3 regions of the Pseudomonas sp. Tri1 genome follow, and region 2 is predicted to be linked to each of the others. Evidence: predicted binding sites of a transcription regulator. Region 2 holds the regulator's gene; each other region holds the start of a gene.
The links. Region 2 encodes FliA, which starts transcription of late flagellar genes. Its sites were predicted from a motif close to CTAAAGTTTNNNNNNNNNNNGCCGNTAA; they were not measured.
Positions count from the first base shown of each region.

Region 1: J9870_RS16145 (methyl-accepting chemotaxis protein) is a predicted target of FliA. The motif match lies at 2,330-2,357, and genes of this name have one in related genera.
Region 3: J9870_RS00820 (methyl-accepting chemotaxis protein) is a predicted target of FliA. The motif match lies at 1,940-1,967, and genes of this name have one in related genera.

Region 1 covers NZ_CP072913.1:3,792,575-3,796,151, forward strand. The annotation lists gene J9870_RS16125 (acylase) at 1-1,078, opposite strand, end outside; gene J9870_RS16130 (fe2+ zn2+ uptake regulation protein) at 1,375-1,755, shown strand; gene J9870_RS16135 (hypothetical protein) at 1,765-1,953, opposite strand; gene J9870_RS16140 (hypothetical protein) at 2,104-2,250, shown strand; gene J9870_RS16145 (methyl-accepting chemotaxis protein) at 2,416-3,577, shown strand, end outside.
Region 2 covers NZ_CP072913.1:1,824,127-1,827,703, forward strand. The annotation lists gene flhF (flagellar biosynthesis protein FlhF) at 1-285, shown strand, start outside; gene fleN (flagellar synthesis regulator FleN) at 402-1,232, shown strand; gene fliA (RNA polymerase sigma factor FliA) at 1,229-1,972, shown strand; gene J9870_RS08100 (chemotaxis response regulator CheY) at 2,139-2,510, shown strand; gene J9870_RS08105 (protein phosphatase CheZ) at 2,529-3,314, shown strand; gene J9870_RS08110 (chemotaxis protein CheA) at 3,345-3,577, shown strand, end outside.
Region 3 covers NZ_CP072913.1:171,784-175,360, reverse strand. The annotation lists gene J9870_RS00820 (methyl-accepting chemotaxis protein) at 1-1,830, opposite strand, end outside; gene J9870_RS00815 (fatty acid desaturase) at 2,192-3,265, opposite strand; gene J9870_RS00810 (AraC family transcriptional regulator) at 3,366-3,577, shown strand, end outside.

The sequences.
Region 1 (3,577 bases), 2.0 Mb from region 2:
AATCCAGCCGGCCGGGCCATTGCACGATCGGGCCGAACTGCGAGCCATAGACCACTCGGGAAATCGTCTGCACTTGGCCGTCAGGTTGCTTGATGTCGACCGCGACCGTCTGTTGGCTCATCGGCACAGACTTGCCATCGAGCAGATAGCGGGTCGGGTCTTTCGGATCGAGCTGCAGCCGATACAGGGTGAAATGCTTGGAGCTGTCGACGGTGTGGGTCCAGGCCAGGTGCTGACTGAAACCGATGTTGATCAGCGGCAGGCCTGGCAGGGCCGCGCCCATGACGTCCAGTTTGCCGGGAATGGTCAGGTGCATCTGATAAAACCGCATGCCACCCACCCATGGAAAATGCGGATTGGCCAGCAACATCCCGCGCCCGTTGAACGAACGTTCACTGCCGATGGCCAGCGCATTGCTGCCGCGTTCCAGGGCAAAACGCTGCTGACGGGTTGCCGCTGCGGCAAAACTCGCAGCCGGCCCCGCAGTGACGGCCGTCGCCTGGGGCGGTTGCGCGCCGGCCAGGGCTTCGGCGAACTGGCCGACCCCGCCTTCCACCAGCAGACGACGAGTCAACTTGACCAGGTCCAACGCCGTGATGGGGCGCACCCACTCGCTCGCGCATTGCTCGGGCAGGCCTTTGGCCTTGCGCTCGACCAGGGCGCGGTTGTAGCCCGCCACATAGCCTTCAATCAATTGCTGCACTTCAGGCGTCTGGGTTTGCCAGAAACCGGACACCGCTTGCGGCGTGTTCAGCCAACTGAAAAACACATCGCTGACGCGGTTCTCCCGCTGCTCGACCGTAAGCTGTTCAGGCCCGAAATAGCGCGAGCGCTGGCCGTTGACCGTGACGATTTCATTGGCCAGCAGACAAAGATTATCCTGGGCGTACGCATAGCCAATGCCGTAACCCAGCCCGCGCTCATTCTGAGCCTGGATATGCGGCACGCCAAAACGAGTGCGAGCGATCTCGGCACTGGCCTGGCCTGCATCGCCTTGAGCGCTGGCAACCGGGTTGAGCCCCAGGCTAATCGCCCAAAACACGCCTGCGAGGCCACGCCTCGATAACTGACCGGACATTCTTGCGTTCACTCCCAAGCAAAACTTCAGAACCAGGCCGGCGACCGGTGCGACAGCGAAAACATCCGCATGGCCCGCCTGGACAATCACATCCCCCCTGCCGAAGCGGAATGTGCCCTTCCTGAAAACGAACCCGATGAAAAAAAATTAATGACTTTTCAGCGGGTTTCCTGCGCCGGATGAAAACCCCAGACATTTTTTTCACCTCAGGGCCCTCATTATTGGTCGCCCTCGTTCGTCCTATTACAGGAGAGTACTTGTGACCTTTTCTGAACAGGCTGGTAAGGAGTTTTTGCATGCATGACAGGCAACTGCCAATGGAAGGTAAGCCACAGTCGAGCGGCGTCTCGATGACAACCACGAACAACCTGTTCGGCGGTCCAGCGGAGCGTGTCGGCAATGAGCACATCAGGCGCCTGCTCAAGAGCTACGGGCTCAGGACCAGCCTGATTCGCCTCAAAGTCATCGACTCACTGCTCAAGGCCGCCGAGGAGAACCGCTGCCTGGGCGTGCGGGGCGTGCACAGTCAACTGCTGGGGCTGGACATTCCTTTGTCCTTCCTCAGCGTGCGCGAAGTACTCAAGCGCTTGTGCAGCGAGGGGGTCGTCACCTTCAATCCCGACAAGAGCTACTGCCTGGACCCCAAGGCCATGGCCGTACTCGAGGCAGGGGAGTGACGCCGATGATCAGGGCTTGACCTTGCGCCGCATCACGCCATTGATCACCACCACGATGATCGCTACGGCAATGGCGACGTACTGAAACAGCTGCTCGCTGATCATGCCTCTGTTTTGCATCCACGACAGTCCCAGCATGATTGCCAGGACGACGAGGACGATCAGGATCGAATATTTCAAACGTTGCGAATGAGTCATTGCCAATTTCCCGAATGTATCCGTTCTGTATCCGCCTGCTTGCCAGGCTCATACCTTGTTTTGGGGATAAGCGGCAGCAAACGGGGTCCCATGGTACAGCCGAAGGAGCGTTTTCGCGCAACCACGGTGTTTAATCATGAGGATTTATTTATGTTTCGTCGCCTGACCCTGTTGCTTCCCCTGCTGTCCATCCTGACCTTGAGTGGCTGTCTCTTTTTTCCTCACGACCGTGGTCATGGCGACCATGATCGTCGCGGCGGCCCCGGTCCTGGTCCTGGCTTCGACCAGCATCGTTAAGCGCGCTTGCCAACCCACAGGCCGCTGCGGTTCGACAATGAGGTGAGCCTGGCGGCTTGATGTAGCGAGGCATGTGGCACTCAAGCTCTATCGTAACAGGCCGATAAAAACAGAATCTCCCATCGTTCCTGCTCCGAACGACGCCTACGTGCAAGGACTCTCCACATGCCCGCATTCCGCACCATTCAGGCCCGCTACACGCTATTCCTGGTCATCTTCATGTTGGTGCTGTCAATTCTGACGGTGGTGGGCATCAGCTATCTGGTCGCACCCAAACTACGCCAGACCGAGGAACAAGTGGTGCTTAACCGCATCGCCGAAGTCGCCGAACAGATCAAGGGCGAACTGAACAAAGTACAGGCGCAGCAACGCAGCATCACCCAGACCATCCCATTGCTCGACAGCGATGCCATCGACAAAGTGCTACCCGGACTTGTCGATCAATATGGCGAGTTGAAAGTCTTCGGCGGCGGGATCTGGCCGTTGCCCAACCAGCGCGCCGAGGGCCGCAACAAATTCAGCACATTCTGGCACCGCGATGCATCCGGCAAACTGGTGGTCAACACCTTCTGGAACAGCGACGCCGCGCCAAACTATTACGAACAGCCCTGGCACAAGGGCGGGATGGCCACCCCAGCCGGCAAATGCGCCTGGGCCGCAGCGTATAAAGATGACGCCAGCGCCGAACCCCGTACCAACTGCGCCATGTCCATCCAGAAAAACGGCGTGCCTTACGGCGTTTCCACCATCGACGTGACCCTGGGTTTCTTCAACGAGCTGGTGGCGCGCAAGGAAGCGGACCTGAGCGCTGAAATGCTGATTGTCGAAGCAGACGGCAAGATCATCAGCAACAGCTCGCGCATCAACGGCCCGATCGTGCTCAAGAATATCAGCGAACTGGCGGCCACCTCGCCCTTCGCCGCTCAGGTCAAGGCTGGCCTGGCCAACCGTGACCAGCCACTGCAACGGGTCGAGTTCGACAACAAGGGCGAAGCCAGCACGTTTTTCATGCGCCCTATCGAAGGTTCGCCGTGGTTCCTGGCCACCGCCCTGCCTACCCGCCTGATCACCGCCCAGCGCGACGATGTCCTGAGCACCCTGAGCCTGCTGCAAATTCCGATGGTGATTCTGCTGGTATTGATGCAGTTGTACGCGATCCGTCAGTTGACCAACCGCATGAAGATCCTCAAAGGCAACATCGACGCGTTGTCCACCGGCGATGCCGACTTGACCCGGCGCATCACCATCCGTGCCGAGGACGAGCTGGGGGCTATCGGCCACTCCGTCAACCGCTTTATCGCTTACCTGCAAGACATGATCAGCGAAG
Region 2 (3,577 bases):
GCCGCATACCACAGCTACAAACGCTGCGGGCTGGCTGGCTGCATCCTGACTAAGCTGGACGAAACGGCAAGCCTGGGCGAGGTGTTGAGCCTGGCGATCGGTCATGAGCTACCGGTGGCCTACCTGACCGACGGGCCGCGGATCCCGGATGATTTGCATCTGCCGCGCCGTCATCAATTGGTCAGTCGTGCCGTGAGTGTGCAAATGCAGGAAGAACCCAGCGAAGAAGCCATGGCTGATATGTTCGCTGACATCTACCACAGCCCGACCAAGCAGGTCGGCTGAGGTAATCATGAATATTTTTTGTACCTACATCGATGGTCTGCCATGCATTGTTCCGAATGTGAACGCGCAGCCAGTAATGTGGCCTCCGTCTAAGTAAGACAAGGTAAAGAACGAACATGGGCAGCATGCATCCCGTACAGGTGATCGCGGTGACCGGCGGCAAAGGTGGCGTCGGGAAGACTAACGTGTCAGTGAACTTGTCCCTGGCTCTGGCAGAGCTTGGCCGACGGGTCATGCTGCTGGACGCCGACCTGGGCCTGGCGAACGTCGATGTGCTGCTGGGGCTAACCCCCAAGCGCACGCTGGCGGACGTGATAGAGGGCCGCTGTGAACTGCGCGACGTGCTGCTGCAGGGACCGGGCGGGATTCGTATCGTACCGGCTGCCTCCGGCACCCAGAGCATGGTTCACCTGACCCCGGCCCAGCACGCGGGCCTGATCCAGGCATTCAGCGACATCGGTGACAACCTCGATGTGCTGGTGATCGACACCGCTGCCGGTATCGGTGACTCCGTCGTCAGTTTCGTGCGCGCGGCCCAGGAAGTGTTGCTGGTGGTCTGCGACGAACCGACCTCCATCACCGACGCCTATGCCCTGATCAAACTATTGAACCGCGACTACGGCATGAACCGCTTCCGCGTCCTGGCCAACATGGCCCAGAGTCCGCAGGAAGGGCGCAACCTGTTCGCCAAGTTGACAAAGGTCACGGATCGTTTCCTGGACGTCGCCCTACAATATGTCGGCGCTGTGCCCTACGACGAAAGCGTACGCAAGGCCGTCCAGAAACAACGTGCCGTTTATGAAGCCTTTCCCCGTTCCAAATGCGCGCTGGCGTTCAAGGCTATCGCCCAGAAGGTGGATACCTGGCCACTGCCGGCCAACCCTCGTGGGCATCTGGAGTTTTTCGTCGAGCGTCTCGTGCAACAAACAGCAGGGCCCGTGTTATGACAGCCAGCGGTTACAACCATCTCTACAAAAAATCGGCACGGGACGCCCAATATGAATTGATTGAGCGTTATGCACCCCTGGTCAAGCGCATCGCCTATCACTTGCTGGCGCGGTTGCCGGCCAGTGTCCAGGTCGAGGACTTGATCCAGGCGGGCATGATCGGCCTGCTCGAAGTGTCGAACAAATACGACGCGAGCAAGGGCGCCAGTTTCGAGACGTATGCCGGTATCCGCATTCGTGGGGCGATGCTCGATGAAGTCCGCAAGGGCGATTGGGCGCCGCGTTCGGTGCACCGCAATACCCGCATGGTCAGTGACGCGATCCGCGCTATTGAAGCTAAAACCGGGCGTGACGCTAAAGATCACGAGGTTGCGGCCGAACTCCAGTTGAGTCTCGACGATTATTACGGGATTTTGAACGATACCTTGGGCAGTCGCCTGTTCAGTTTCGATGACCTGTTGCAGGACGGCGAACACGAAGGGCTGCACGAGGATAACGCGAGTGCTCACATGGAGCCGTCGCGTGACCTGGAAGATGAGCGTTTCCAGAGCGCGCTGGCGGATGCGATTGCCAATTTGCCGGAGCGTGAGCGACTGGTCTTGGCGCTGTACTACGACGAAGAGCTGAACCTCAAGGAAATCGGTGAGGTCCTGGGGGTCAGCGAATCGCGGGTCAGCCAGTTACACAGCCAGTGCGCGGCCCGTTTGCGGGGGCGTTTGGGGGAGTGGCGAGCGCGCTGACAGCTGTGTGGGAGCACTGCGAACGGGGTTGGTCTGGCATACGTCGCACCAGTCTCCATCCGTGGGGCTCCAGGCCGTTGTCGAGTGTTGTGCCGGATTGATTGAAATGGCGCGTTCAGGTGCTGGACACGTTTAAGACTGCTTGGAGGTCGAATTGGACAAGAACATGAAAATCCTCATCGTTGATGACTTCTCAACGATGCGGCGGATCATAAAAAACCTGTTGCGTGACCTTGGGTTCACCAACACGGTCGAGGCCGACGATGGCACCACTGCCATTCCGGTTCTCAACAGCGGGAGCATCGACTTTCTGGTGACTGACTGGAACATGCCCGGCATGACCGGTATCGACTTGCTGCGCCATGTGCGCGCCGACGAAAAACTCAAGCACCTTCCGGTGCTGATGGTAACTGCCGAAGCCAAGCGCGAGCAGATCATCGAAGCGGCCCAGGCCGGTGTGAACGGCTATGTGGTCAAACCCTTCACGGCCCAGGCGTTGAAAGAGAAGATCGAAAAAATCTTCGAACGCATCGGTTAACGGCGCCACGGGGGAGCTATGGACAACGAATCTTCAATGGGCGACTTCGAATCGACCCTGAAAAAACATGCCCGCGAACTGGTCGACAGCCTTGAAAAAGGCCGCTTTGGCGATGCGGTTCAAATGATCCATGAGCTCAACCAGACCCGTGACCGTGGTCTGTATCAGGAAGTGGGCAAGCTCACGCGTGAACTGCACAGCGCGATTGTCAATTTCCAGATCGACCCGAATATGCCGCAGGCCGAGGAAGTCTCGCAGATCACCGATGCCACCGAGCGTCTGGGTTATGTGGTCAAGCTGACCGAAGCTGCGGCCAACCGCACCATGGACCTGGTGGAAAGCGCAACGCCGCTGGTCAATGGCCTGAGCGACGAAGCCCAGGCCTTGAGCACCGACTGGGGTCGGTTCATGCGCCGCGAAGTAGGGGCTGAAGAGTTTCGGGAGCTGGCCCGTCGGGTCGACGGTTTCCTGACGCGCAGCAGCACCGAGAACCGCGCGGTGGCAAGCAATCTCAACGACATTCTGCTGGCTCAGGACTATCAGGACCTGACCGGTCAAGTGATCAAGCGCGTAACCCAATTGGTCACCGAAGTAGAAAGCAATTTGCTCAAACTGGTGTTGATGGCCAGCCAGGTCGACCGCTTTGCCGGCATCGAACACGACCGTGAAGCGATGCTTGCTGAAAAAGATCCACAAAAACATCTCTCGCAGGGTGAAGGTCCGCAGATTCATGCCGATAAAAGAGAAGACGTTATGTCCGGTCAGGACGATGTGGACGATTTGCTGTCCAGCCTTGGATTCTGAGTTTTAGCCCTGTTTTAGGAGCAGCCATTAATGAGCTTCGGCGCCGATGAAGAGATCCTTCAGGATTTCCTGGTTGAGGCCGGCGAGATTCTAGAGCAACTGTCTGAGCAACTGGTCGAGCTGGAAAGTCGACCCGATGATGCAGACTTGCTCAATGCAATTTTTCGCGGTTTCCACACTGTAAAAGGAGGCGCCGGCTTCCTCCAGCTCAATGAGCTGGTGGAGTGCTGCCACATTGCCGAAAACGTGTTCGACATCCTGCG
Region 3 (3,577 bases), 1.7 Mb from region 2:
CAACGCATCGCAATCCTTCAGGGTTTCGTTGAGGTTGGCCACGCTTTGCTGGTTCAACAGGTTGATGTGGCTGACGTCCATGTTGAGGGTTTCCACCACAGCGGTCTGTTCTTCGGTCGCGGCGGCCACCGACTGGTTCATGCCGTCGATCTCACCGATTCGCTGCGTCACGCTGACCAGCCGCAGACCGGCCTGGTTGGCCACCTCCACACTTTCTTCACTGGAGGCCTGACTCGCGTTCATCGTGGTCACCGCTTCACGGGAACCGACCTGCAGCGAGGTGATCATCTTGTGGATTTCTTCCGCCGACTCCTGGGTGCGATGCGCCAGGTTGCGCACTTCGTCGGCCACCACCGCAAAACCACGTCCGGCTTCACCGGCCCGGGCCGCTTCGATAGCCGCGTTCAAGGCCAACAGGTTGGTTTGCTGGGAAATGCCCTTGATCACATCCAGGATGTGCCCGATGTTGTCGGTGCTGGCGTTCAGGGTTTCGATCTGAGTGCACGAGAGGCTGATTTTCTGCGACAACTCGGTCATCGCGTGAATGGTTTTTTCCACCACCTGACGACCATCATCGGCCTGCTCGCTGGCACCGCTGGCATGTTGCGAGGCATCGGCGGCATTGCGGGCGATTTCCTGGGTCGCGGCGCCCAACTGGTTGATGGCCGCAGCCACGCTATTGGTGCGAGCACTCTGTTCATCCGAGCCGATGAGCGAGGCGTTCGACGACGTCATCACCCGCTGGGACAAATCATGCACCTGCCGTGTGGCGGAAGACACTTCGGAGATCGAAGCGTGAATCCGCTCCACGAACTGGTTGAACGAACCACCCAACACCGCGAATTCATCCTTGCCCTGCACGACCAGACGCCGGGTCAGGTCGCCTTCGCCCTGGGCGATGTCCTGCATGGCGCGCCCCATGGTGGTCAATGGACGCATCAATACTTGGATCAACATGCTCAGCAGTAACGCGATGGCCGCTACCGCGACAAACATCGCAATCAACGCAGACGTACGGAACTGGCTCAACGGTGCGTAGGCTTTTTCCTTGTCGATCGACAGGCCGATGTACCACTCGGCGTTCGGCAAGCCAGTGACCGGGGTAAACGAAAGAATACGGTCCTTCCCGTTCAGCTCAACTTCCTGAGTCCCTTTGCCGATGCGCACCGGCGTACCAGGGTAGATGTCCTTGAGGTTCTTCATCACCTGGTCCTTGTCCGGGCTGACGATCACCTGCCCGTCGCCGCTGATCAGGAACGCATGACCGATACCGCCGAAATCCACCGAGTTGATGATTTTCACCAGGGTTTCCAGGCTCAGGTCGCCGCCCACCACGCCGAGCAGTTCGCCGTTGTGCTTCACCGGCAAAGCGATAGTCACCACCAGGCCGCCGACCGCCGCCAGGTAGGGCGGGGTCAGCATGGTTTTGTCGACGCTGACGGCCTGTTTGTACCAAGGACGTTGGCGCGGATCGTAGCCGTCGGGCATTTTTGCGTCAGGGCGTTGGGTGAAGACGCCGTTGGTCTGGCCCACGTAAGTGAACTGGAAATTCGACGTCAGTGCCGGCTGATCGACAAGCCCCGGCAAGTCGGCACCGGCACCTTGATGCGCGATGTTCTGCGCCAGGTTTTCCAGCACCAGGATCCGGCCACTCATCCAGTTCTGGACGCTGCTGGCCGTCAAGTCACCGGATTGCTCGATGGATGACTCGAGGCTGCGGCCGATGGTATTGCGCTGCAAATAGTCGTTGTAGAGCGTAAAGAGGGCAAAAGCCAGAACCACGACACCGGAGGCGGCAAGAAGGATTTTGTGGCTGAACTTTAGATTCATTTAGTTAGGCTTCTTATGCAGGGAGTGGGGGTGCATTCCGGTTGCAACATTTCATGTAAAAGCGCGAGCAGGCTTTTGACCCGCTCCACTTTGGTGCACGCATACCAATCTGTCGGCACGCCGTTGGAAAAAATTAGGGTTTTATGATGTTGGCCGACGAGAGGAGAAGATTAGACGCTTCCATGGGATGCGTTGGAATGCAGCCGGGAGGCCTGAGGGACTGCCCAAGGGCGAACGAAGCGTGGCCGCCGAGGTGAGTGGCCGGTTGCAACAATCTGTGGCGAGGGCTTGCTCCCTCGCCACAGGATTCAGATTTGGTTGAAATATCGGGGCTTGCCGAAGAGCTTTTTCAATAGCCGTCTCAAACCCGTACCGTATTCACCTCTTCCGTCACCGGCCCTTTCTCGCCCACAAACCGATTGGCCCGCCCAAACGTCCCAAAATCATTGAACCGCACGCCCATCTCGCGCATCACTTTGTGGGCCACCGGCACCGTGAGTTGGCGGATGTAGAACGGTTCCTTCACCACGAAATGATGGACCCCGTGGCTGCTGCCGAAGTTGAAGCAGAACGCCTGCAACGGCCACAGCCACCACGGGTTGAGCACCTGGGTCTGCTGGATGACGTTGCCCGGCTCGATGTCGCCGTAGTAGTGCATGTTCGAACTGATGAAGTGCAGGCAAAAAGTCCGCAGCACGTTCGGGCCGATGATCACCACTGCGGCGATGTCGATCACCTGCATCGTCGCCAGCGTAGTCGTCGACCAGTCAATCGACGTGCCCAGCAGGCTGGCGACACCGTTGGCCCCATGAAAACCGAGGAACACATACCAGGCGCCCCAGTGCAGCAGCGCCAGCGGGAAGTACACTTTCAGCGTGCGCTTGAGGATGCTGCGCTTGTGCGCCCAGGTCTTGGCCCGCAGCAGGCGGATGAAAGCCGACATCACGTTGTCGCCGACCATCAGCAACCGCGCCAGCCCCCAAGGCTCGCCGTTTGTGATGGCGCGCTCCTCCATATCGGCCTCGCTGCCGGAGACCTTGTGATGGTTGAGGTGCAGGTGGCGGCGGATCCATGGGTTGATGGTGCTGGGTCGTGCCAGCCACACCAGCCCCATCATCAGGTTGTGAGGCAGGCGCTGCTTGCGAAAGTACATGCTGTGGATCAGGTCATGCTCCAGCTCGTGGGTCAGTGAGGCGAAAAAAGCGTTGAGCAGCAGGCACGCCCACCCGGCCAGATGGCCATTGATGTAGAGCAGCGCCGAACCGATCATCCCGGCCAGGGCGAACGCCAGGATGCCCGCACCCAGTGCATCCTGGTGGCGCAAAATCGGGTAGCGCTGACGCAATTGCTCGCCCCGGGCCAGGACCACTTGGCGAATATGGGCGGCTCGCTGTTGTGCATTCAATCGTTCGGGGCTTGCGCAAGTGCCTTGCATGGCTTACATCCTCTGTTATCGATGTGCTCATCCTGCCGGGCGTTGTCCCCTCGGGTGGTAGCCGTAAACGCCAACCTGTTGACCGCAAGCGCCAATCGTCATGACTGAACCGACCTCCCTCGCCAGCTGGACCCGTGCGCTGCGCAAACAGCTCGATGCGTTGGGCCTGGACAGCCATGCCCTGTGCCTGGAGGCCGGCCTCGACCCGCAGTGGATGGACGATCCGAACGCCCGCTACCCGCTCTCGGGAACCACGCGCCTGTGGGCGTTGGCGGTACAGGCCAGCGGCGACCCGGCGATTGGCTTGCGAGT